DNA from 3 places in the Shewanella sp. 1311 genome. Region 3 is predicted to be linked to each of the others. Evidence: predicted binding sites of a transcription regulator. Region 3 holds the regulator's gene; each other region holds the start of a gene.
The links. Region 3 encodes NrdR, which represses ribonucleotide reductase genes. Its sites were predicted from a motif close to AAACACNANATNTNGTGTTT; they were not measured.

Region 1 (7,331 bases), 1.9 Mb from region 3:
ATCCAATACGATCAACACCCAGCAATTCGCCCCCAAGGGGCTTAGAAAACGCGAGGGAAAAACCAGCCTCATAACTGCCTGAAACTATGGTATCTTGCTCTATCTCGCTGATAAATCTGAGCTCATTGAAATACCAATAACCCACAGCAAAGATCCTTGGTTGCACCTGCAGATCCCACCATTGCCACCGCGGCGCTAATCCTAAATCCACGCCAGTTTGTAACACCGCAAATTGATCGGCAAACTTGCCATAGTGCTCACTGTACCCAGCGAAACGTAATCTCGACACCCACACCGCATCTTGCCCAGCTAGGGTAAAATCATACAAGCTACTGATCCCAGAGGCGATAATGGCAACGTTATCGTTTTTATCGAAGTTAGTACCAAAACCGATATCTAAATACCCTTCCATTCGAGTGTTTTCGCTCGCCTGCCAGTGGTGCTCAAAACCTGGGGTAATGGTCATAGTGCCTATCGACGACGGTAACTCGCCTTCGGTGATATCTTTGGCTAAATAATCAAAAAAGCCAAAGGAGATAGGTAAACGTAACCAAGTCTGGCTTCCGCTATCTTTCTTTAAATCAAAACTTAACGGAATACTGACCACGGTCGCATTTTGGTTAGCGGCGCGATACACACCAGTGCCGAGATAACTGCCAAAGGCATAAACAGAATTGGGATTACTGCTCAACTCTATCGGATTGCTGCCATTGGCATTACTGCTAGGCACGTGACTGATAGAAACAGGATCAACAGACACGCCAGCATCATTTGCTTGAGACGCAGATGTAAGTGTCGCAGGTGTAAACGTATTGGCGGGGGATGCACTATTGGCGAAAACGGCAGGAACAATGCTCAGAAATACTAAGCAAGTTAACGACAAACATAATGGCAACCGACTGAAAAAATGGCTCAATTGACTTAAACCTTACTCATTTCTGACTCAATCGGTCGACCTATCATAAATACAAAGCTACTTATTTTCATCCATAAAATGATATTCAGACATCATGTGTCCAAGCTCAGTGGATTTGGTTTTTAAGTAGGCTTCGTTGTAACGATTCTTACCAACTTGCAGCGGTACGCGCTCAACCACTTCGATGCCAAACTCCTTCATTGCTTTCACTTTACGAGGGTTATTGGTCATCAAACGCACATGCTTCACGCCTATCTGTTCCAGCATAGGTTTGATCATGTCGTATTTACGCATATCGGCTTCGAAGCCCAGTTGCTCGTTGGCTTCAACTGTGTTGGCACCTTTATCTTGCAGCTCGTAGGCGCGGATTTTATTCAACAAACCAATGCCACGGCCTTCTTGGCGCAAATAGAGGATAAAGCCACTGCCCGTTTCCGCAATATTTTGCATCGCCGCTTGTAACTGAAAACCACAGTCACAACGCAAGCTAAATAACGCATCGCCAGTTAAACACTCGGAATGAATTCGACCCAACACAGGTTCATCCGCACTGAGCGTACCGAATGTGAGCGCAACATGCTCTTTGCCTGATTCTGTATCTTCAAAACCATGCATGGCAAACACGCCCCAAGGAGTGGGTAACTTTGACGTTGCGACATATTTTATCGACATACTTAACCTTAACGACAACTCTCATTCCATGAGACGAATAAGATCCCTAGAAACAAACGAGGATTAGGCACTTAGCCAACTAAGCGCACTATTCTAAAGTGTTTTTGAACAATCAAGAAATACTTTAGTGTTTTAATCAACTAAACCAAACATGAATGTCATTTTCGATGGGCAGCACGAAGGAATGGATTAAAACGAAGCTGTGCATAAAGTACTAGGCGCACAAACACGCGATCGACACTCGATCCCGTGTCAGTGACAGCCTAACCCACATTAAAATTTTGCGGGCGCGTATCCAGTGACTTCCTTTAGCCCCATTTCACGGCCGATAGCCGTCATAGGGTGGATCACCACAAGACCTTTGACAGACTTTTTCAGTTTGCCCATGTCCGCTTGTTCATCTTTAGTCAAAGCGCGATGGAAAGACAAACCTTTGATATCTGAACCTTGCTTATTCAATAAGCGGGTTTGTTGGCCTTTCACACTGCCAATTTGCTTAGTGACTGCAGCGATTTCGCGCTTGAACTGGGCAATAATGACGTCATCGCCTCTTTGTTCAGCCGCAGCAAGTTTACGACGAAATTTATCTAATTTATCGTTAAGCTGCTGCAGTTCTTGCTTTAAATTCATTCTGTTACCTTAAATTACCTAAGTTAGCCACAGTAAAATCTTAGCCTGATTATGCTAGCGTCTGTGTCAAGGCCTGAGATTATAGCAGCAAGTTACAGATCCTCGTTACCGCTTTTATAACAAACGAATGATCTGATTGCTGCTACCGCGGAATACGAGACTTGGATCGGCAAGACTTTGTTCAAATTTGCCATCCACCAGTACATCAATATAGGCCAACACGGCGCGCTGTTCATCACTCAACTCATCAAGCACATAACCCGTCCACAGCCAAATATCTTTACCTGCACACTCGCTCTTGACTCGTTTGACGAGCGCCAAAATGGCACTGAGATTGACAGGCAATAAAGGATCGCCCCCCGAGAGCGATAAACCACGGCGTACAATCCGCTTGTCATTGAGATCGGCAATCATCCTATCTTCCATCGTCCTATCAAACACATGCCCAGAACGGGGATCCCAAGTACTTTGATTGTAACAACCACGGCACTGGTGCTCGCAGCCAGAGACAAACAAGGTCGCACGGGTACCAGGGCCATTGACCACATCGATAGGGAAATATTGATGGTAATTCATTGATAGTACTTCATAGTGCATTTCATCTTTTAACATTGGGACTTATCCCATGGCACTATTTGATTTGATGCCACGTGATGCCACGGAATAAGTCTAACAAGCAGAATAAAATAATAGTGTTACAAGTGTTTGATCCTACGTTTTACTTCTTCCTGTTTACCATAATTAAAGGGTCGCGCATCTGGGCTGCCTAAGTAACCGCACACTCGGCGCGTCACTGACACCCGACTTGGCTCATGGTTGCCGCACTTAGGGCAAGTGAACCCTTTACTAGTACAGCTAAATTCGCCAGTAAAGCCACAGTCATAGCATTCGTCGATTGGCGTGTTCGTGCCATAGTAAGGCACGCGGCTATAACTATAATCCCACACGTTTTCCAGCGCTTCGAGGTTATGCTGCATGTTGGGATATTCGCCATAACAAATAAAGCCGCCGTTCGCAATTGCGGGATATGGCTGTTCAAAATCAATTTTATCGTAGGGGTTAACGCTTTTTTCCACATCAAGGTGGAAACTATTAGTGTAATAGCCCTTGTCTGTCACGCCTGTGACTAGGCCAAATTGCTTCGCATCCAGTTTACAAAAACGGCTGCAGAGACTCTCACTTGGCGTGCTATACAGGCTAAAGCCATAACCTGTTTCAGCCTTCCACGCATCCGTGGCGGCTTTAAGATAGGCAACAATAGCGACGGCTTTGTCCCTTAATTGTGCATCGTCAAATACATGGGTTTGGGTGCCATAGAGTGCATTCATGGTTTCATGCAGGCCAATGTAACCGAGTGAAATCGAAGCGCGACCATTTTTAAAGATTTGAGAGACATCATCATCGGCACGTAAACGTACTCCACAGGCGCCTTCCATATAGAGGATAGGTGCCACACGGGCTTTAACGCCATTGAGTCGCTCAATGCGAGTATCCAGCGCTTTACGGGCTAAGACTAATCTGTCATCTAAAAGACGATAAAATTCCGCTTCATCACCCTTAGCTTCCAAGGCAATTCGCGGTAGGTTTAAGCTCACTACCCCGAGATTATTGCGCCCTTCATGCACAAGTTCGCCATTTTCCTCGTAGGTGCCTAAAAAGCTGCGGCAACCCATTGGAGTTTTAAATGAACCTGTGACTTTCTCGACTTGCTCGTAATTGAGAATGTCGGGATACATGCGCATAGTTGCGCATTTGAGTGCCATCTGTTTGACATCGTAATTGCAATCGCCAGTCTTGTGATTAATGCCATCGCGAATCGCAAACACTAACTTAGGGAAAACTGCCGTCTTGCGATTTTTACCTAATCCCGCCATCCGTACTTTCAGCATAGATTGCTGAATTAAGCGGGATTCCCATGATGTGCCTAACCCAAAGCCAAAGGTCACGAACGGTGTTTGGCCGTTGGCGGTATGCAAGGTATTAACTTCATACTCCAAAGACTGAAATGCATCGTGACATTCTTTTTCAGTTTGCGCCGTGGCAAAAGCTTTGGCGTCGGTGATCTTCCAATTCAGGGCGATTTGGTAATGTTTGTCGTAGCTCTTAGCAACAAATGGCGCTAACACTTCGTCGATACGATTAATGGTCGTGCCGCCATAAATATGGCTCGCCACTTGGGCAATGATCTGCGCGGTGACGGCTGTCGCCGTTGATATAGACTTAGGGGTTTCAATTTCGGCATTTCCCATTTTAAAGCCATGGGTCAACATACCAGCCAAATCAATCAGCATACAGTTAAACATCGGGAAAAAAGGCGAGTAATCTAAGTCGTGGTAGTGGATCTCCCCCGCTTCATGGGCAGCAACCACGTCCTTTGGCAAGATATGACTCTTGGCATAATGTTTGGCGACTATGCCCGCGAGCAAATCCCGCTGAGTTGGGATAACTTTCGAATCTTTATTGGCATTTTCATTGAGTAACGCCGCATTGCTTTGCTCGACTAAACCACGGATTTCGAGGTTTAATTTACTGGTCGCTTCACGGCACACATCTCGGTCGTGACGGTATTCGATATACACCCGCGCCAAGGACTTATACGGCCCTTCCATCAGTAAATTCTCCACCGCATCCTGTAGATGATGGATATCAACTTCGGTTAAGGTCGCAACGCTTTGACTGATACACGCTGCCACTGTCGCTGCATAGTCGCCATCCTCTATTCCAACTGAGTTTGCAGCGGCATTCACTGCATCCCGTATCCTTGTTTCATCAAAAGGTGTGCGGCAACCATCACGCTTAATTACGACTGGCATTGTTCAGTTCCTCTCCATCTCGCCTAAAAATTAACACTACATCTAGTGATTTTAAAATCATAAAACACAATATGTAGAGCATTAGGCTACAACGACGGTGAGGCGTCCATGATCCAGATCATAGTTTTTAGGATGAAATAAAAGAACAAACCAGAACTGCAGCTAGGCCCAATTATCTGAAAATTGCGCCTTGACCTGCTGATTAAACCCAGCTAGTTGATGCCTGAAATCAGTGATGCTCAAGCACCATAACTCAAGATTAACGCTTAGCGAGTGCAAGATAACTACTGAGTTGGCCCGATGCCGACTGATGCGAGCCCATAGATGAAGCGAGTTGCATCATAGATTTAAGCCCCTGCCATTGCTGTTTTTGAGCATCTGTTAGCGGTGGCTCGGAATTCAAATAATCCGTTAATTGGCCAAGGACTTTGGTGGCTTTTTGGGCGAGCACCGGCGACTGAGCATCATCCATATTGGTCAAAACGTTTTTCGCATCGACCAAAGTATTAATCAGGGGGTTGTTCGGTGATTTTTTGGCTAATGATTTGAGCTCATCATCTAAGAAATCTTGCAGCGACTGCTTACTCGACGTGGTTGTGCTCGGAACTGTAATACCGTTTTTTGATAAACGGTCGAGTTGCACGTCCGATAAAATGCCGTCTTTTTGTAAACGTGACACTAATGCGGGAATATCGGCGACACCAAATTTGCCATCGGCAAAAAAATCCTTCGCCATCGACTGAATTTTCTGTGCACGTTGCGCCCGTGGCGACAGCGCTATCTCATCGGCTTTACCCGCGTCGGGTTTAGCGGCATCCGTCTGAGTTTTCTTGGTCTCAGTGGTCGCATCGGTTTTGGCCGTACTCGTCTTTTGGCTATTGGCACCATAGGCATCGGCGATACTGGTACTGCTGCGATTAAGATTGAAGGCATTTAAAATAGAATTCATCGTCAAAAATTCGGCGTCTAAGACTCAATGACGGTTTTAAAGCAAAAACTAAGCCAATCAAGTATTAATCTGTGCAGAGCCTGAATTTTCGGGTAGCGAACAGCACCAGTAGCTTTATCTCTAGGACTGTAAATCTTTAATAAGGGCAAGACATTGCCGCCTCAGTAAATCGAGTGCCTCGGCATCCATCTGCACTTTATTCAGCAAAGTTTGTTTCAAGGCTAGGGCTTCATGCTTAATCGCCTCTCCCTGAGCCGTCAGAGTGATCAATTTTTTCCGCTCATCTTCAACGCAGGCCAAACGCGTGATCAAGCCTTTTACCTCTAACCGCTTAACGATAGGCGTTAGCGTCCCCATATCGAGCTTAGTCGCCGCCGATAGCTGGGTTTGACTGCAGCCATTTTGACGCCACAGGGTTTGCATCACCAGATATTGAGGGAAAGTTAACTCGTATGCCTCTAGTAAAGGACGATAAGCGCGCACTAAGGCATTACTCGCGGAATATAACGCGAAGCACACATTATCAGATAAACACAGTGCATCCCTTGGCGCTAGGCTTTGTGACTCTGGGTTTTGTAGCTCTGGGTTTTGACTCTGCTCTGTAGATCCGAGCTCTGGGTGAGATAAACAATTTTGCACGTTTAAGCGCCTGTCATTCAAACATAGCGCTATCTTATCCGATCCGCCCCATCGCATCTAGTTTGCGCGCAAAGTATTTGCATTGTGTCATGAAGCCACGTACAGTTGACGCAGTTAGTTTGCGCACAAACAAAAGGTTAATTTTCTATGAATAGCACTATTACCGAAACCCGTGAAATCCATTTAGCCAGTCGCCCTGAAGGCATGCCTACGGCAGAAAACTTTGCTTTAGTAAATAATCCCTTAGCACCGCTCGCCGATGGGCAAGTGTTGATAAAAAACCTGTGGATGTCGGTCGACCCTTATATGCGCGGCCGCATGGTAGATCGTAAGAGTTATGTTCCGCCCTTCGCCCTGAATCAAGTCTTAGAAGGCGGCTCGATTGGTGAAGTTATCGCGTCTAAAAACAGTGATTTCCCAGTAGGCACTAAAGTCAGCAGCATGTTAGGTTGGCGCGAGCACGCTGTCACTGACACGGCTGGACTGACCGCTCTGCCGCAAACCGAATTAGACAGTTCACATTTCCTCGGCGTGCTTGGTATGCCGGGCATGACAGCGTGGACGGGACTGACTCGCATCGCAGATTTAAAAGCAGGTGAAACCCTGTTTGTTTCTGCCGCATCAGGCGCCGTCGGCAGTGTTGCTTGCCAGATTGGTAAACTGATGGGTGCTCGCGTAATCGCCTCAGTGGGTTCAGACGAAAAAGCGGAAT
Region 2 (7,331 bases), 1.3 Mb from region 3:
TGAAGGCGCACGATTGGCGCCTTCGCAAACAGGTTTTGTGGCCGTTTTTTTGATGTCACTGTTTTAATGCCATTTTGTAACGTCATTTTTAAGTGTCTTATAGATCGAAGTCGAGGAACTCATCACCATCAACCGCTGAGTCGATTTGGCCGACAAGGTATGAAGAGACTTCAACTTCCTGTGGTGCGACTTGCACCGCATCGCTTTCTAACCAGTTTTTCATCCAAGGTAATGGATTGGTTATTTCAGGATAAGGTTGTGGCAGGTTCACCGACTTCATCCGTTGGTTAGTAATAAACTCAACGTATTGGCAGAGGATCTGTTCATTCAAACCTATCATAGAGCCGTCTTTGAACAGGTATTTTGCCCATTCTTTTTCTTGCTCAGCGGCCTTGAAGAATAAATCGAAAGCTTCCTGTTGGCATTCTGCAGCAATTTCACCCATTTCTGGATCGTCTTTACCGCCTTGCATGATGCTTAAAATATGCTGAGTGCTGTTTAAGTGTAAGGCTTCATCACGGGCAATAAGGCGAATAATTTTCGCGTTACCTTCCATTAGCTTACGTTCAGCAAAGGCAAATGAGCAGGCAAAGCTAACATAGAAACGAATCGCTTCTAGGGCGTTGACTGACATCATGCACAGGTACAAGGATTTTTTCAGGGTACGAGTGTTGACTATGACTTCTTTGCCATCGATAACATGGGTCCCCGCGCCGAGTAAATGGAACACTTGAGTCAATTGGATCAAGTGATCGTAGTAAGCAGCGATATCGGTCGCACGGCTTAAGATTTCTTTGTTCACGACGATATCGTCGAAGATCACCGAAGGATCGTTAACGATATTGCGAATGATATGGGTGTATGAACGCGAGTGAATCGTCTCAGAGAAAGACCAAGTCTCAATCCAAGTTTCTAATTCAGGTAGCGACACCAATGGCAAAAAGGCCACATTGGGTGAGCGACCTTGAATCGAGTCGAGTAAGGTTTGGTATTTCAGGTTAGAAATAAAGATGTGTTTTTCATGATCGGGCAATGCACCGTAGTCGATCTTATCGCGACTGACGTCTACTTCTTCCGGGCGCCAAAAGAAAGATAACTGCTTTTCTATCAGTTTTTCGAACACTTCATATTTTTGTTGATCGTAACGAGCCACGTTGACCGATTGACCTAAAAACATAGGTTCACGGGTGGCATCGTTGGGTGTTTGACAGAAGGTAGAGTAGGCCATGGTGCTATTTTCCAATGGATAGGGATCCACTCAATCGGGATCCCTATACTTTTTATTTGTAAGAGCCGCGTTAACGTTAAAGACTAGATTTTACACGCGCCGCCGGCGCAACCATCGTCTTCTTTCTCTAAATTGGTGATGTCATCGTGTGAATCCGACGCACCATCGCGAGTGTTATGGTAGTAAAGCGTTTTCACACCTAACTTGTAAGCATTGAGCAAATCTTTCAGCAGGGTTTGCATCGGTACTTTACGGCCTTCAAAACGTGAAGGATCATAGTTAGTGTTGGCCGAAATAGCTTGGTCAACGAACTTCTGCATGATACCCACTAGCTGTAAGTAACCGTCATTGCTTGGCATTTTCCATAGCAATTCATAGCTATCTTTCAGCGTATCGAAATCAGGTACAACTTGCTTCAACTGACCGTCTTTGCTCGATTTCACGCTGATAAGACCACGTGGTGGCTCGATACCATTGGTCGCATTGGAGATTTGCGACGAGGTTTCTGATGGCATTAATGCCGACAGCGTTGAGTTACGTAGGCCATATTGCTTGATATCGCTACGCAGTGATTCCCAGTCTAAGTGCAATGGTTCTGCACAAATTTTATCTAGGTCACGTTTGTAGGTATCGATTGGCAAAATACCTTGAGAGTATGTGGTCTCGTGGAATAACGGACACGCACCTTGCTCTTTGGCCAAGTTCATTGAGGCTTTCAGTAAATAGAACTGAATCGCTTCGAAGGTTCTGTGGGTCAGCTCGTTCGCGCTGCCATCGGAATACTTCATGCCATTTTTCGCTAAGTAGTTAGCGAAGTTAATCACGCCTATGCCTAAAGTACGGCGATTCATCGAGGCAATTTGCGCGGCCTTGATGGGGTAATCTTGATAATCCAACAGGTTATCCAGTGCACGTACGGCGAGGTCGGCTAATGGCTCAATATCAGATAATTCTTTGATAGAACCTAAGTTAAGTGCTGACAGCGTACAAAGCGCGATTTCACCTTCTGGATCATCGATGTTGTTCAATGGTTTTGTCGGCAGGGCGATTTCAAGACACAGGTTAGACTGTCTGATCGGTGCGACTTTTGAATCGAACGGGCTGTGAGTGTTGCAGTGATCCACGTTTTGAATGTAGATACGGCCAGTTGAGGCGCGCTCTTGCATCATCAGTGAAAACAGCTCAACAGCCTTTATGGTTTTCTTACGAATGCTGCTGTCTTGCTCATATTGCACATATAAACGTTCGAATTCATTTTGATCTTCAAAGAAAGCATCGTACAAGCCAGGTACGTCAGATGGGCTAAACAGGCTGATGTTTTCGCCTTTGATCAGACGTTGATACATGACTTTGTTCAACTGCACACCGTAGTCTAAATGACGGATACGGTTGTCTTCTACGCCGCGGTTATTTTTCAATACCAGCAGAGATTCGACTTCTAAGTGCCAAATAGGGTAGAACAGGGTCGCAGCACCGCCCCGCACGCCGCCTTGAGAACAAGATTTCACTGCGGTTTGGAAATACTTATAGAAAGGTAAACAACCTGTGTGGAAGGCTTCACCACCACGGATTGGGCTACCTAAGGCGCGAATACGACCGGCGTTAATACCGATACCCGCACGTTGGCTAACGTATTTCACGATAGACGAAGCTGTCGCGTTGATGGAATCTAAGCTGTCACCACATTCGATCAGTACGCAAGAGCTGAACTGACGCGTTGGCGTGCGCACACCGGCCATGATTGGCGTTGGTAGCGAAATCTTAAAGGTCGATACCGCGTCATAGAAATCTTTAACGTATTTCAGGCGCGTTTCTTTTGGATAACGGGCAAACAAACAGGCCGCGACCAAAATGTAGAGGAACTGGGCGCTCTCGTAGATTTCGTGCGTCACACGGTTTTGAACTAAATATTTGCCTTCAAGCTGTTTTACCGCAGCGTAAGAGAAGTCCATATCGCGCCAATGGTCGATATAGGTATCCATCACGTCGAGTTCTTCGCTGCTGTAATCCTGCAGAATGTGCATGTCATACTTGCCAAGCTCAACTAACTTAGTCACGTGGGTATACAGTGCTGGCGGCTCGAACTGACCAAAGGCCTTCTTACGCAAATGAAACACCGCTAAACGGGCGGCGAGGAATTGATAGTCCGGTGATTCTGGAGAAATTAAATCCGCAGCCGCTTTGATAATGGTTTCATGGATAGCTTCGGTTGGGATGCCATCGAAAAACTGTAGGTGCGAGCGAAGTTCAACTTCAGAAACAGAAACGTTTTTTAATCCCTTGGCTGCCCAAGTAATTACGCGGTGTATTTTTTCGAGATCGATATTTTCACGATCGCCACAGCGTTTTGTGACTGTCATAGTGCTATTCATTTGGAGATAGGCCTTGGTTCTTATATCTATTTAGGTGAGCAAGTTCACCGTACGTATCCTTGTAAAACAATCAATAACCGTCCCTTAAATACTGCTGACTGGTTGAAAACGAGTCAATTAAGCGGCGAGCTTTTAGTGTGTCTGATTGCTACCTATACACAAGATATGGTGTTTTAAATTATCTGGGATACAAGATAGTGAGGTTTGACCCTATTTGCAAGTCTGAATTCAGGGGACATCTTGTGGATAAGTTGAGGATAAGCTTTCGCGTTAGTAACGACTAACCTTGAAGCTCAATTTCAGGTTAGTGTGTCGCACTCATGGGGGATTTTTAGGCGATCTTTTCTTTAGATCGCGATCGCGCACAAGTGCCGATCTTTTATCCGCCGACCTTTCGCCGCCTGATTTTATTCGCAGGTAAAAATCAGGCAAACACACTTATGTGTGTCTGCATATTGGCTTTAGCAAAAGGTTTATCTTTGAGTGTCATGGTGACGTCTGTTAGCCGTTTTATTAGCGAGTTTTTCTAGGCCAATGCGTCGACTAATGCCTGATGTAGCTCAGTTGGGCTGGCAAAGTGTGCGTGAGCTGGCCATTGCGATGGCTTGTCGTTGACACCCAGATAACCCCATAGGGCAACGCCGCCTAACATGCCCGCCGCCTTCGCTGCTAACAAATCCCGCTCGGCATCCCCAAGATACAAAATGTGCTCTGGAGCGCAGTTCAGTTGCTGAGCCCCTAACAACATAGGTGCTGTGTGGGGTTTTGGGTGTTTGGTTGAATCGCCACTGATGATAACGGGCATACGTAAGTGTAAATTCAGTTTTCGCAATAAGGGACGGGTAAAGCGGGCTGGCTTGTTGGTGATCACCCCAAACGGCAGCTGCGTTAACTCGAGCCAGTCGAGTAATGCTGCAATGCCTGTGAATAGCGCACAGTGATCGCCATTAATGCGCTGATAGTGGGCGAGCAGCCCTTGCTGAACTTGAGTACGAAGATCATCCGCTGCATTGGGGATCGCCGCATCGACTAAGGCAAAACTGCCGTGGGATGCGGCGTAGCGCATGGCCGCTAACGGCTGCGCGGCGATGCCGACGTCCTGAAGACTTAAATTAAGGGCCTGCACCAGATCCGGCGCGGTATCGGCTAAGGTGCCGTCGAGATCGAACAGCACGCCTTGGATCTGTGCCAGACTCATATTAATCAACCTTACGCGTTGCGATCATGTAATTCACATCAACTTTAGGCGTGTATTTAAAAATGCCCGTCAGCGGGTTGTAGCTGATGCCTAATGCATCGGTACAGATCAGATCGGTATTGTCCACAAGCTCAATCAGTTCCGAAGGCTTAATGAATTTTTTATGCTCATGGGTGCCAACTGGCAGCATCTTCAGCAAATATTCTGCGCCCAGAATCGTGTGCACATAGGATTTAATGTTGCGGTTAATGGTGGAGAAAAACACAAAGCCACCGGGTTTAACCATGTCACAGCAAGCCTTGATCACCGATTGTGGATCGGGCACATGCTCCAGCATTTCCATACAGGTCACCACATCGTAATAGGCTTGATGATCTTGGCTATGGGTCTCGGCGGTATTTTTTACATAATTAATGCTTACGCCGGTTTCGAGGGCATGTAGGCGGGCGACTTCTAAGGGCTCATCACCCATGTCAAGACCATCAACCTCGGCACCGATACGGGCCATGCTTTCAGATAAAATCCCGCCGCCGCAACCAACGTCGAGCACTTTCTTACCGAAAATGCCGCCGGCAGTTTGATCGATATAATTTAAGCGCAGCGGGTTTAATAGATGCAGCGGCTTAAATTCACCGTTGAGATCCCACCACGTTTCGGCCATACGTTCAAACTTTGCGATTTCCTGTGGGTCCACATTGGTATTCTGATGCATGCTATTACCTGAAGTAGCTGTATTGTGCGGCTATTATAACGACTATGTTTGATAAACAAAGTGTTCGACTGAGCTAAGCCCTTGTGGTTGAGTGAATTTTCAGCAGTTTTCTGGTTTTATGTTAATTGTTGTGCTCCGTATCGACCTTTTACTTCATCCCTTTGACGATTTTTTCTCATCCTAAGCCGCGAATTTCAACGCTGGTTTATCGCTCAAACGACCAAATTGACAGTGTTTTCATCTATTAAGCCACCAGACTCTCAATTCGATAAGGATAGGTCTGGCGACATTAAATAACTGTGTTAGAATGCCAAATCACGTTTTTGGGCTAGGCAATGATACGGATTATACGTTGTCGGCTATTTTTCAGGGGAACGAGCAGTTTATGACTGATCTGGCATCATCTATTTCGCCAATTAATATCGAAGACGAACTAAAGAATTCGTACCTTGATTACGCCATGAGCGTTATCGTGGGACGTGCATTACCAGACGTGCGCGACGGCTTAAAGCCGGTTCATCGCCGCGTTCTGTTTGCCATGAGTGAATTGAAGAACGATTGGAACAAGCCTTACAAAAAATCTGCCCGTGTGGTCGGTGACGTCATCGGTAAATATCACCCTCATGGTGACTCTGCTGTTTATGACACTATCGTCCGTATGGCCCAGCCATTCTCACTGCGTTACACCTTAGTAGATGGCCAAGGTAACTTCGGTTCGGTCGACGGTGACTCCGCGGCGGCAATGCGTTATACCGAAATCCGTATGGATAAGTTAGCGCATCAATTACTGGCCGATCTTGAAAAAGAGACAGTGGATTTTGTCCCTAACTACGACGGCACAGAACAGATCCCAGCGGTACTACCCACACGCGTACCTAACCTGTTAATTAACGGTTCATCGGGTATTGCGGTCGGTATGGCAACCAACATCCCACCACACAACCTAACGGAAGTCGTGAAAGGCTGTTTGGCACTGATTGAAGAACCCTCACTGTCTATTGAACAGTTGATGGAATACATTCCAGGTCCGGATTTCCCAACTGCGGCAATTATCAATGGCCGTAAAGGCATTATTGATGCCTATAAAACCGGCCGTGGCCGCGCGATCATGCGTGCACTGGCGGATGTGGAAACCGAAGATAATGGCCGTGAGCGCATTATCGTGACTGAAATCCCGTATCAAGTGAACAAAGCCCGTTTAATCGAAAAGATTGCCGAGCTGGTTAAAGATAAAAAGCTTGAAGGGATCAGCGGTCTACGCGACGAGTCTGATAAAGACGGTATGCGTATCGTTATCGAAATTAAGCGCGGCGAAGTGGGCGAGGTGGTATTAAACAACCTGTATGCTCAAACGCAAATGCAGTGTTCTTTCGGGATTAACATGGTGGCCCTGACCAATGGTCAGCCTAAACTGTTTAACCTTAAAGAAATGCTCGAATGCTTTATTCTGCATCGCCGTGAAGTCGTGACGCGTCGTACCGTATTTGAACTGCGTAAAGCCCGTGAGCGTGCCCATATTTTGGAAGCGCTGGCGGTTGCACTGGCTAACATCGACCCGATTATTGCGTTGATCAAAGCTTCGCCAACGCCTGCGGATGCCAAAGTTAAATTGGTTGAGCAAGGTTGGGAATTAGGCCACGTTCAAGGCATGCTGGAAAAAGCAGGCGATGACGCCGCGCGTCCTGAGTGGTTAGAGCCACAATACGGTATCCGTGACGGTCAATATTTCCTGACTGAGCAACAAGCTCAGGCGATTCTGGAACTGCGTTTACACCGTTTAACCGGTCTTGAACACGATAAGATCATCGCCGAATACGAAGA
Region 3 (7,331 bases):
TGTCACTATTGTCGAGCGCGGCAGCATGATAAGCGCCGCCAATGCTTTAGATATGTCGCGTTCTATGGTGACCCGTTACTTGAGCGAAATGGAAGAATGGTCCGGCGCTAGATTGTTGCATCGTTCGACGCGTAGCCTCAGCTTAACGCCAGCGGGTGAGCAAGTGCTGGATTATTGCCATCGACTGCTCGAACTGGCGAACGAAGTGCCAGCGGTGAGTCATGCTTCGGTGGCGATTCCGCGCGGATTATTGCGCATTAGCTGCTCCCAGTTTTTGGCGCATCAGATTTTAGCGCCCGTGGTGCACCAATACTTAGCCAGTTATCCGCAGGCGAGTGTGAATATCCACGTGAGTAGTCAAACTGTCGATCTGGTCGCCGAGCGGATTGATCTGGCGATTCGCATCACCAATGAACTCGATCCTAACCTTATCGCAAGGCGCTTGGGGGAATGTGAATCTGTGGTGTGCGCTGCACCGAGTTACCTTGCCACCCGCGCCGCCGTGCTGCATCCCGAAGATTTGACCCAGCATAATTGCTTAACCTATTCCTACTTTGGCGATGTGATGTGGCGCTTTTATCAAGCCGATGTGGCTGCGAAGCAGGCTCAGGCGCTGAACTCTGATCCTAAGTTAAACCAAGGTCAGGCGTTTAATGTGCCTGTGAATGGCAATTTCAGCGCCAATGATTCTATGGTGGTGCTCAATGCCACGCTGGCAGGTGAGGGGATTGCAATGCAACCGCTGTGGGCGGCTAAACCCTATTTAGATTCGGGTCAGTTAGTGCCTTTATTGACTGAGTTCATGCCGCAGTCACTGGGTGTGTATGGTGTGTATCAATCCCGCAAACACATGCAACCCGCACTCAGGGTGATGATGGACATGCTGGTGGCTTATTTTGCCAGTTTGAAAAACTGAGTCGTTTTATCGGAACTATTCGACAGCATCCAATAAAAACAAGTCGATAAAGCGAGTCCAGAAAAACTATTCATAAAAACTTCCCCATAAAAAGCATCCAATAAAAAGGAGCGCAGATCCTTAGACCTGAGCTCCTTTTTTGCTTAATCAATTATGCGTTTGACTACTTAATCATGCGCTTGTATTTCAAGCGGTGTGGCTCAACTACATCGGCGCCATAGGTATTTTTCAACCATGCCGAGTATTCTGTGTAGTTACCTTCGTAGAAGTTCACTTGGCCTTCGTCACGGTAATCCAGAATGTGGGTCGCGATACGGTCGAGGAACCAACGGTCATGCGAAATCACCATAGCGCAACCAGGGAATTCCAGAATCGCTTCTTCCAGTGCGCGCAGGGTTTCAACGTCTAAGTCGTTAGTCGGTTCGTCGAGTAATAACACGTTACCGCCCGCTTGCAGCAGTTTGGCTAAATGTACTCGGTTACGTTCACCACCCGACAAGGTGCCGATGACTTTTTGCTGATCGCCACCACGGAAGTTGAAGCGGCCTACATAGGCGCGGCTCGGGATTTCCATGTTGTTGATACGCATGATGTCTTGACCACCGGAGATTTCTTCCCAAATGGTGTTTTTATCATTCATTGAATCGCGGAACTGCTCAACCGATGCCAATTGCACAGTATCACCCAGCTCAATACTGCCGCTGTCTGGCGTTTCAGCGCCGGATAACATGCGGAACAGGGTTGATTTACCCGCGCCGTTGGCACCGATAATACCGACGATAGCGCCCTTAGGCACAGAGAACGACAGGTTGTCGATGAGTACGCGGTCACCATAAGATTTGGTCAGGTTATTCACTTCAATGACCTTGTCGCCTAAACGTGGTCCGGGCGGAATAAACAGCTCGTTGGTTTCGTTACGTTTTTGGTAATCGTTAGTGTTCAGTTCTTCAAAGCGCGCCATACGAGCCTTGCCCTTAGACTGACGGCCTTTGGCACCTTGGCGTACCCATTCCAATTCCTTGGCAATGGTTTTTTGGCGGGCACTTTCGGTAGCCGATTCTTGCTTCAGACGGGCATCTTTCTGCTCAAGCCATGAAGAATAGTTACCTTCCCACGGAATACCTTCACCGCGGTCGAGTTCTAAAATCCAGCCAGCGGCATTGTCGAGGAAGTATCTGTCATGGGTAATTGCGACCACAGTACCGGCATATTCCTGCAAAAAGTGCTCAAGCCACGCCACAGATTCAGCATCCAAGTGGTTGGTGGGTTCGTCCAGTAGCAGCATTTCTGGCTTTTCAAGCAGCAAACGACAAATCGCTACGCGGCGACGTTCACCACCGGATAACACTTCGATTTTTTCATCCCAATCCGGCAGACGCAGGGCGTTGGCGGCGCGCTCAAGGACGTACTCTAAGTTATGGGCATCTTGGGCTTGGATAATCGCTTCGAGTTCGCCTTGCTCTTTTGCAAGGGCGTCGAAATCGGCGTCCGGCTCGGCGTAGGCCGCGTAAACGGCATCGAGGCGAGTCAGGGCATTTTTTGCCTCTGCTACCGCTTCTTCAATCGCTTCACGCACGGTTTGATTCGGATCGAGTTTAGGTTCCTGCGGCAGGTAACCGATTTTCAATCCCGGCATTGGGCGCGCTTCACCTTCAATTTCGGTGTCGATACCCGCCATAATGCGCAGTAGTGTCGACTTACCTGAACCGTTGAGGCCGAGTACGCCAATTTTGGCGCCGGGGAAAAAGCTTAAAGAAATATCTTTAAGGATCTGCTTCTTAGGCGGAACAATTTTACCCACCCGCAGCATGCTGTAAACAAACTGAGCCATTTTTCTCTATCTTAAGTGACTAATGATGCGGCTAATTCTACTCGATTGTGCGCCGAACTCAACTCGACAATGAGCCAAGTTCAAGTACTATCCACAGGAATTTCATGTTTCAAATACTGGGATTGTGGTCGCGTTCCGAGTAGAATACCGCGCAACCCTACCTATAAGAATTGGCAGCTGGAGTAAGCAATGCTGAAAAAAGATATGAATATCGCAGATTATGATCCGGAACTGTTTAAGGCAATTCAGAATGAAACTCTGCGTCAAGAAGAGCATATTGAGCTGATTGCTTCTGAAAACTACACCAGTCCACGCGTGATGGAAGCGCAAGGTTCACAGTTAACCAATAAGTACGCTGAAGGCTATCCAGGCAAGCGTTACTACGGTGGTTGTGAGTATGTGGACGTAGTTGAAACCTTAGCGATTGAACGTGCTAAAGAATTGTTTGGCGCAACTTACGCTAACGTACAACCTCATTCAGGTTCACAGGCAAACAGCGCTGTTTACATGGCATTGTTAAAACCTGGCGATACCGTACTGGGCATGAACTTAGCCCACGGTGGTCACTTGACCCACGGTTCACCCGTTAACTTCTCTGGCAAACTGTACAACATCATTCCTTACGGTATCGACGAGTCAGGTAAAATTGACTACGACGAAATGGAACGTCTGGCCGTAGAACATAAGCCTAAGATGATGATCGGCGGTTTCTCTGCCTATTCTGGTATCGTTGACTGGGCAAAAATGCGTGAAATCGCAGACAAAATAGGTGCTTACCTATTTGTCGATATGGCGCACGTTGCCGGTCTTATTGCTGCTGGCGTTTATCCAAATCCAGTACCACACGCACACGTTGTGACGTCAACGACCCATAAAACTTTAGCCGGTCCTCGTGGTGGCGTGATCCTGTCTGCTGCTGATGATGAAGACTTGTATAAGAAGTTGAATTCAGCGGTATTCCCAGGCGGTCAAGGTGGCCCATTAATGCACGTTATCGCTGGTAAAGCGGTTGCGTTCAAAGAAGCCTTAGAGCCAGAATTTAAAGTGTACCAACAGCAAGTAGTTAATAACGCTAAAGCTATGGTTGAAGTGTTCCTTGAGCGCGGTTACAAAATCGTCTCTGGCGGAACCAGCAACCACTTGATGCTAGTTGATCTGATTGGTCGTGACTTAACCGGTAAAGAAGCCGATGCCGCCTTAGGTAGCGCTAACATTACCGTGAACAAAAACTCAGTGCCAAACGATCCACGTTCACCTTTTGTGACCTCAGGTGTGCGTATCGGTACGCCAGCCATTACGCGCCGCGGCTTTAAAGAAGCGGAATCGAAAGAGCTGACAGGCTGGATTTGTGACATCCTTGATGATGCAAGCAATCCTGCTGTGATTGAGCGTGTTAAGGGCCAAGTATTGGCACTGTGTGCACGTTTCCCTGTTTACGGTTAATCTGTAAATAGTCTCCTTTTTGTGGTGCTGAGCCTAACAAGCATCAGGTGGTTAACCTCAGCCCATAAATAGGATAAAATCCCATGGCCGCATTAAGCGGCCATTTTTATTGCTAAAATCTTAGACTTAAACCAAACAGGCTAACCTTAGATAACATAGTAAAGCCAACGGCTTTACGTCATTCACTGGCAGGAGGCTCAATGCATTGTCCATTTTGCAGCGCGACAGATACTAAAGTCATCGATTCTCGATTAGTGGCGGAAGGCCATCAAGTGCGCCGTCGCAGAGAATGCACCGAATGCCATGAAAGATTTACTACCTTCGAAGGCGCCGAATTAGTCATGCCTAGGGTGATTAAACGTGATGGTTCACGCCAACCCTTCGATGAAGAAAAACTCCAAGGTGGCATGTTGCGCGCCGTTGAAAAACGCCCCGTGTCTATGGATGAAATCGAGCAAGCGCTCAGCAAAATCAAATCTACCCTGCGCGCCACTGGCGAGCGGGAAGTGCCCTCAGAAATGGTCGGTAACTTGATGATGGAGCAATTGATGAGCCTAGATAAAGTCGCCTACATACGTTTTGCTTCTGTGTACCGCGCCTTTGAAGACGTGTCTGAATTTGGTGAAGCCATCGCTAAACTGCAAAAGTAGTTATTCGATTTTTGTGGCCTGTCGTTCAGTCTTCTGGTTGCGCTAGCTTTAATAGAGGCTTTGATTAATAGCTTCTGCAAGACAGGTTTTAAACACAGATTTACAAGACTGGTGAAAGCCGAAACCTTTAACAACAGGGTTGAACATGAGCTTGAACATAAGTTGGTCCGTACTCGATACCCAAATGATGAGCCGCGCTATTCAATTGGCGCGCAAAGGCTTTTACACCACGAGACCCAATCCCAGTGTGGGCTGCGTTATCGTTAAAGATAATCAGATTGTCGGCGAAGGTTATCATCAAAAAGCGGGTGAGCCCCACGCCGAAGTGCATGCGCTACGCATGGCTGGCGAACACGCCCGCGGCGCAACAGCCTATGTCACCTTAGAGCCATGCAGTCATTATGGCCGCACGCCGCCCTGCGCCTTGGCACTGATCAATATTGGCGTTAAGCGTGTGGTGGTGGCGGTTGAAGATCCTAATCCGCAAGTGGCTGGTCGCGGTATTCAAATGCTGCGCGACGCCGGTATTGAAGTGGATGTGGGGTTACACCGCGATGAAGCTTATGCCTTGAATTTAGGCTTTATGAAGCGCATGGAATCGGGTTTACCCAGAGTTACAGTCAAATTAGCTGCGAGTCTTGATGGTAAAACCGCGCTGTCTAACGGTGTGTCTAAATGGATTACCGGGCCTGAATCTCGCCGCGACGTGCAGCGCTTACGCTTACGTTCCTGCGCGTTGGTGACTGGAATTGAAACCATACTGGCTGACGATCCCTCGCTCAATGTGCGATATCAAGAACTTGGCGACATAAAAGACTGCGTAACCGAGGCGCAATTACTGCAGCCATTAAGAGTCATACTCGATAGTCGCGCCCGTTTGCCGTTATCGGCTGCCTGTTTGGCTATCGTATCGCCGATACTCTTGGTCTCGACCGTGGCTTATCCCGCAGAGTTTCAAGCACAATTGCCCTCCCATGTGAGTTGCCTCGTGTTACCTGCAATTGCAGGTCGCGTATCCTTAGCTGAACTATTAAGCTATTTAGGCCAAAGTTGTAATCACGTGCTGGTGGAAGCGGGTGCAACCTTAGCGGGCGCTTTTTTAGCAGGGGGGCTGGCCGATGAGTTAGTGCTATACCAAGCGATGAAAATCCTCGGTGGGCAAGGGCGCAATCTGCTGCAGCTACCCGATTATAAAACCATGGCGCAAATTCCTGCATTAACTTTGGTGGATGAGCGCAAATTAGGGCCAGATACCCGTTTAATCTTGAGCGTTAAGCTTGATACCTCTTTAATTAATTAAGTGAGTTAACCATGTTTACTGGGATTATTGAAGCCGTTGGCACCCTGCGCAAACTGGAGCGTAAAGGCGATGATATTCGTCTTACCGTGGCGAGCGGCAAACTGGATTTAAACGATGTGCGTTTAGGCGACAGTATTGCCACCAACGGTGTGTGCTTAACGGTTGTGCAGCAATTAGCCGACGGTTATGTGGCTGATGTCTCTGCCGAAACAGTGAGTCTAACCGGTTTTGCTCACTACAAAGTGGGCACTAAGGTTAATCTTGAAAAAGCCGTCACCCCAACGACACGCTTAGGCGGACACATGGTCAGCGGCCATGTAGACGGTATTGCTATGGTTGAGCAACGCCTAGTGCGTGGTCAAGCTATCGAGTTTTGGTTAGCCGCACCTGCAGAGCTTGGGCGTTACATTGCCCATAAAGGTTCCATCACCATTGATGGCGTGAGTTTGACGGTTAACGAAGTGGACGGCAGTCGATTCCGACTAACTATAGTGCCGCATACCGCAGGGGAAACCACGTTAATCGATCTGCAAGCGGGCGATAAGGTGAATATCGAAGTGGATTTAATCGCCCGTTATCTTGAACGCTTGATGAATTATGATGGCAAAGACAGCAAGAGCGGTGGTGTTACCATGGAAATGTTAGCCCGTGCCGGCTTTGTGCGTTAGTGCACTGGTAATCGTACTGCTAAGGTATAGAATTTCATAACAACAGCAAAATCATAAGGTCCTACAATGGCGCTGCACAGTATAGAAGAGATCATCGAAGATATTCGTCAAGGCAAAATGGTTATTTTGATGGATGACGAAGACAGAGAAAACGAAGGTGATTTGATCATGGCGGCCGAAATGGTAACGCCAGAAGCGATTAACTTTATGGCGAAATATGGCCGTGGACTCATTTGCCAGACCATGACCAAAGCCCGTTGTCAGCAGTTAAATCTGCCCTTAATGGTGACGAATAACAACGCCCAGTTCTCGACTAACTTTACGGTTTCTATTGAAGCAGCCGAAGGCGTGACTACCGGTATTTCGGCCCACGACCGCGCGGTAACGGTAAAAGCGGCCGTGGCTAAAGAGGCTAAAGCGTCTGATTTAGTGCAACCTGGGCATATCTTCCCGTTAATGGCACAGGACGGCGGCGTATTAACCCGCGCAGGCCACACTGAAGCTGGTTGTGATTTAGCCCGTC

Region 1: nrdD (anaerobic ribonucleoside-triphosphate reductase) is a predicted target of NrdR. The motif match lies at 5,063-5,082, and genes of this name have one in related genera.
Region 2: nrdA (class 1a ribonucleoside-diphosphate reductase subunit alpha) is a predicted target of NrdR. The motif match lies at 3,755-3,774, and genes of this name have one in related genera.

What each region holds. Positions count from the first base shown of each region.
Region 1 is NZ_CM181686.1:4,538,658-4,545,988, reverse strand. Features, by position in the region: gene AC5YB3_RS19945 (hypothetical protein) at 1-916, opposite strand, end outside; gene ribA (GTP cyclohydrolase II) at 974-1,588, opposite strand; gene AC5YB3_RS19935 (YibL family ribosome-associated protein) at 1,862-2,218, opposite strand; gene nrdG (anaerobic ribonucleoside-triphosphate reductase-activating protein) at 2,333-2,794, opposite strand; gene nrdD (anaerobic ribonucleoside-triphosphate reductase) at 2,914-5,031, opposite strand; gene AC5YB3_RS19920 (hypothetical protein) at 5,291-5,980, opposite strand; gene AC5YB3_RS19915 (MarR family winged helix-turn-helix transcriptional regulator) at 6,101-6,619, opposite strand; gene AC5YB3_RS19910 (NADP-dependent oxidoreductase) at 6,767-7,331, shown strand, end outside.
Region 2 is NZ_CM181686.1:5,113,878-5,121,208, forward strand. Features, by position in the region: gene yfaE (class I ribonucleotide reductase maintenance protein YfaE) at 1-86, opposite strand, end outside; gene nrdB (class Ia ribonucleoside-diphosphate reductase subunit beta) at 98-1,228, opposite strand; gene nrdA (class 1a ribonucleoside-diphosphate reductase subunit alpha) at 1,312-3,600, opposite strand; gene AC5YB3_RS22435 (HAD family hydrolase) at 4,127-4,798, opposite strand; gene ubiG (bifunctional 2-polyprenyl-6-hydroxyphenol methylase/3-demethylubiquinol 3-O-methyltransferase UbiG) at 4,800-5,510, opposite strand; gene gyrA (DNA gyrase subunit A) at 5,896-7,331, shown strand, end outside.
Region 3 is NZ_CM181686.1:1,215,850-1,223,180, reverse strand. Features, by position in the region: gene AC5YB3_RS05540 (LysR family transcriptional regulator) at 1-916, shown strand, start outside; gene ettA (energy-dependent translational throttle protein EttA) at 1,080-2,747, opposite strand; gene glyA (serine hydroxymethyltransferase) at 2,937-4,190, shown strand; gene nrdR (transcriptional regulator NrdR) at 4,391-4,840, shown strand; gene ribD (bifunctional diaminohydroxyphosphoribosylaminopyrimidine deaminase/5-amino-6-(5-phosphoribosylamino)uracil reductase RibD) at 4,986-6,140, shown strand; gene AC5YB3_RS05515 (riboflavin synthase) at 6,152-6,808, shown strand; gene ribBA (bifunctional 3,4-dihydroxy-2-butanone-4-phosphate synthase/GTP cyclohydrolase II) at 6,875-7,331, shown strand, end outside.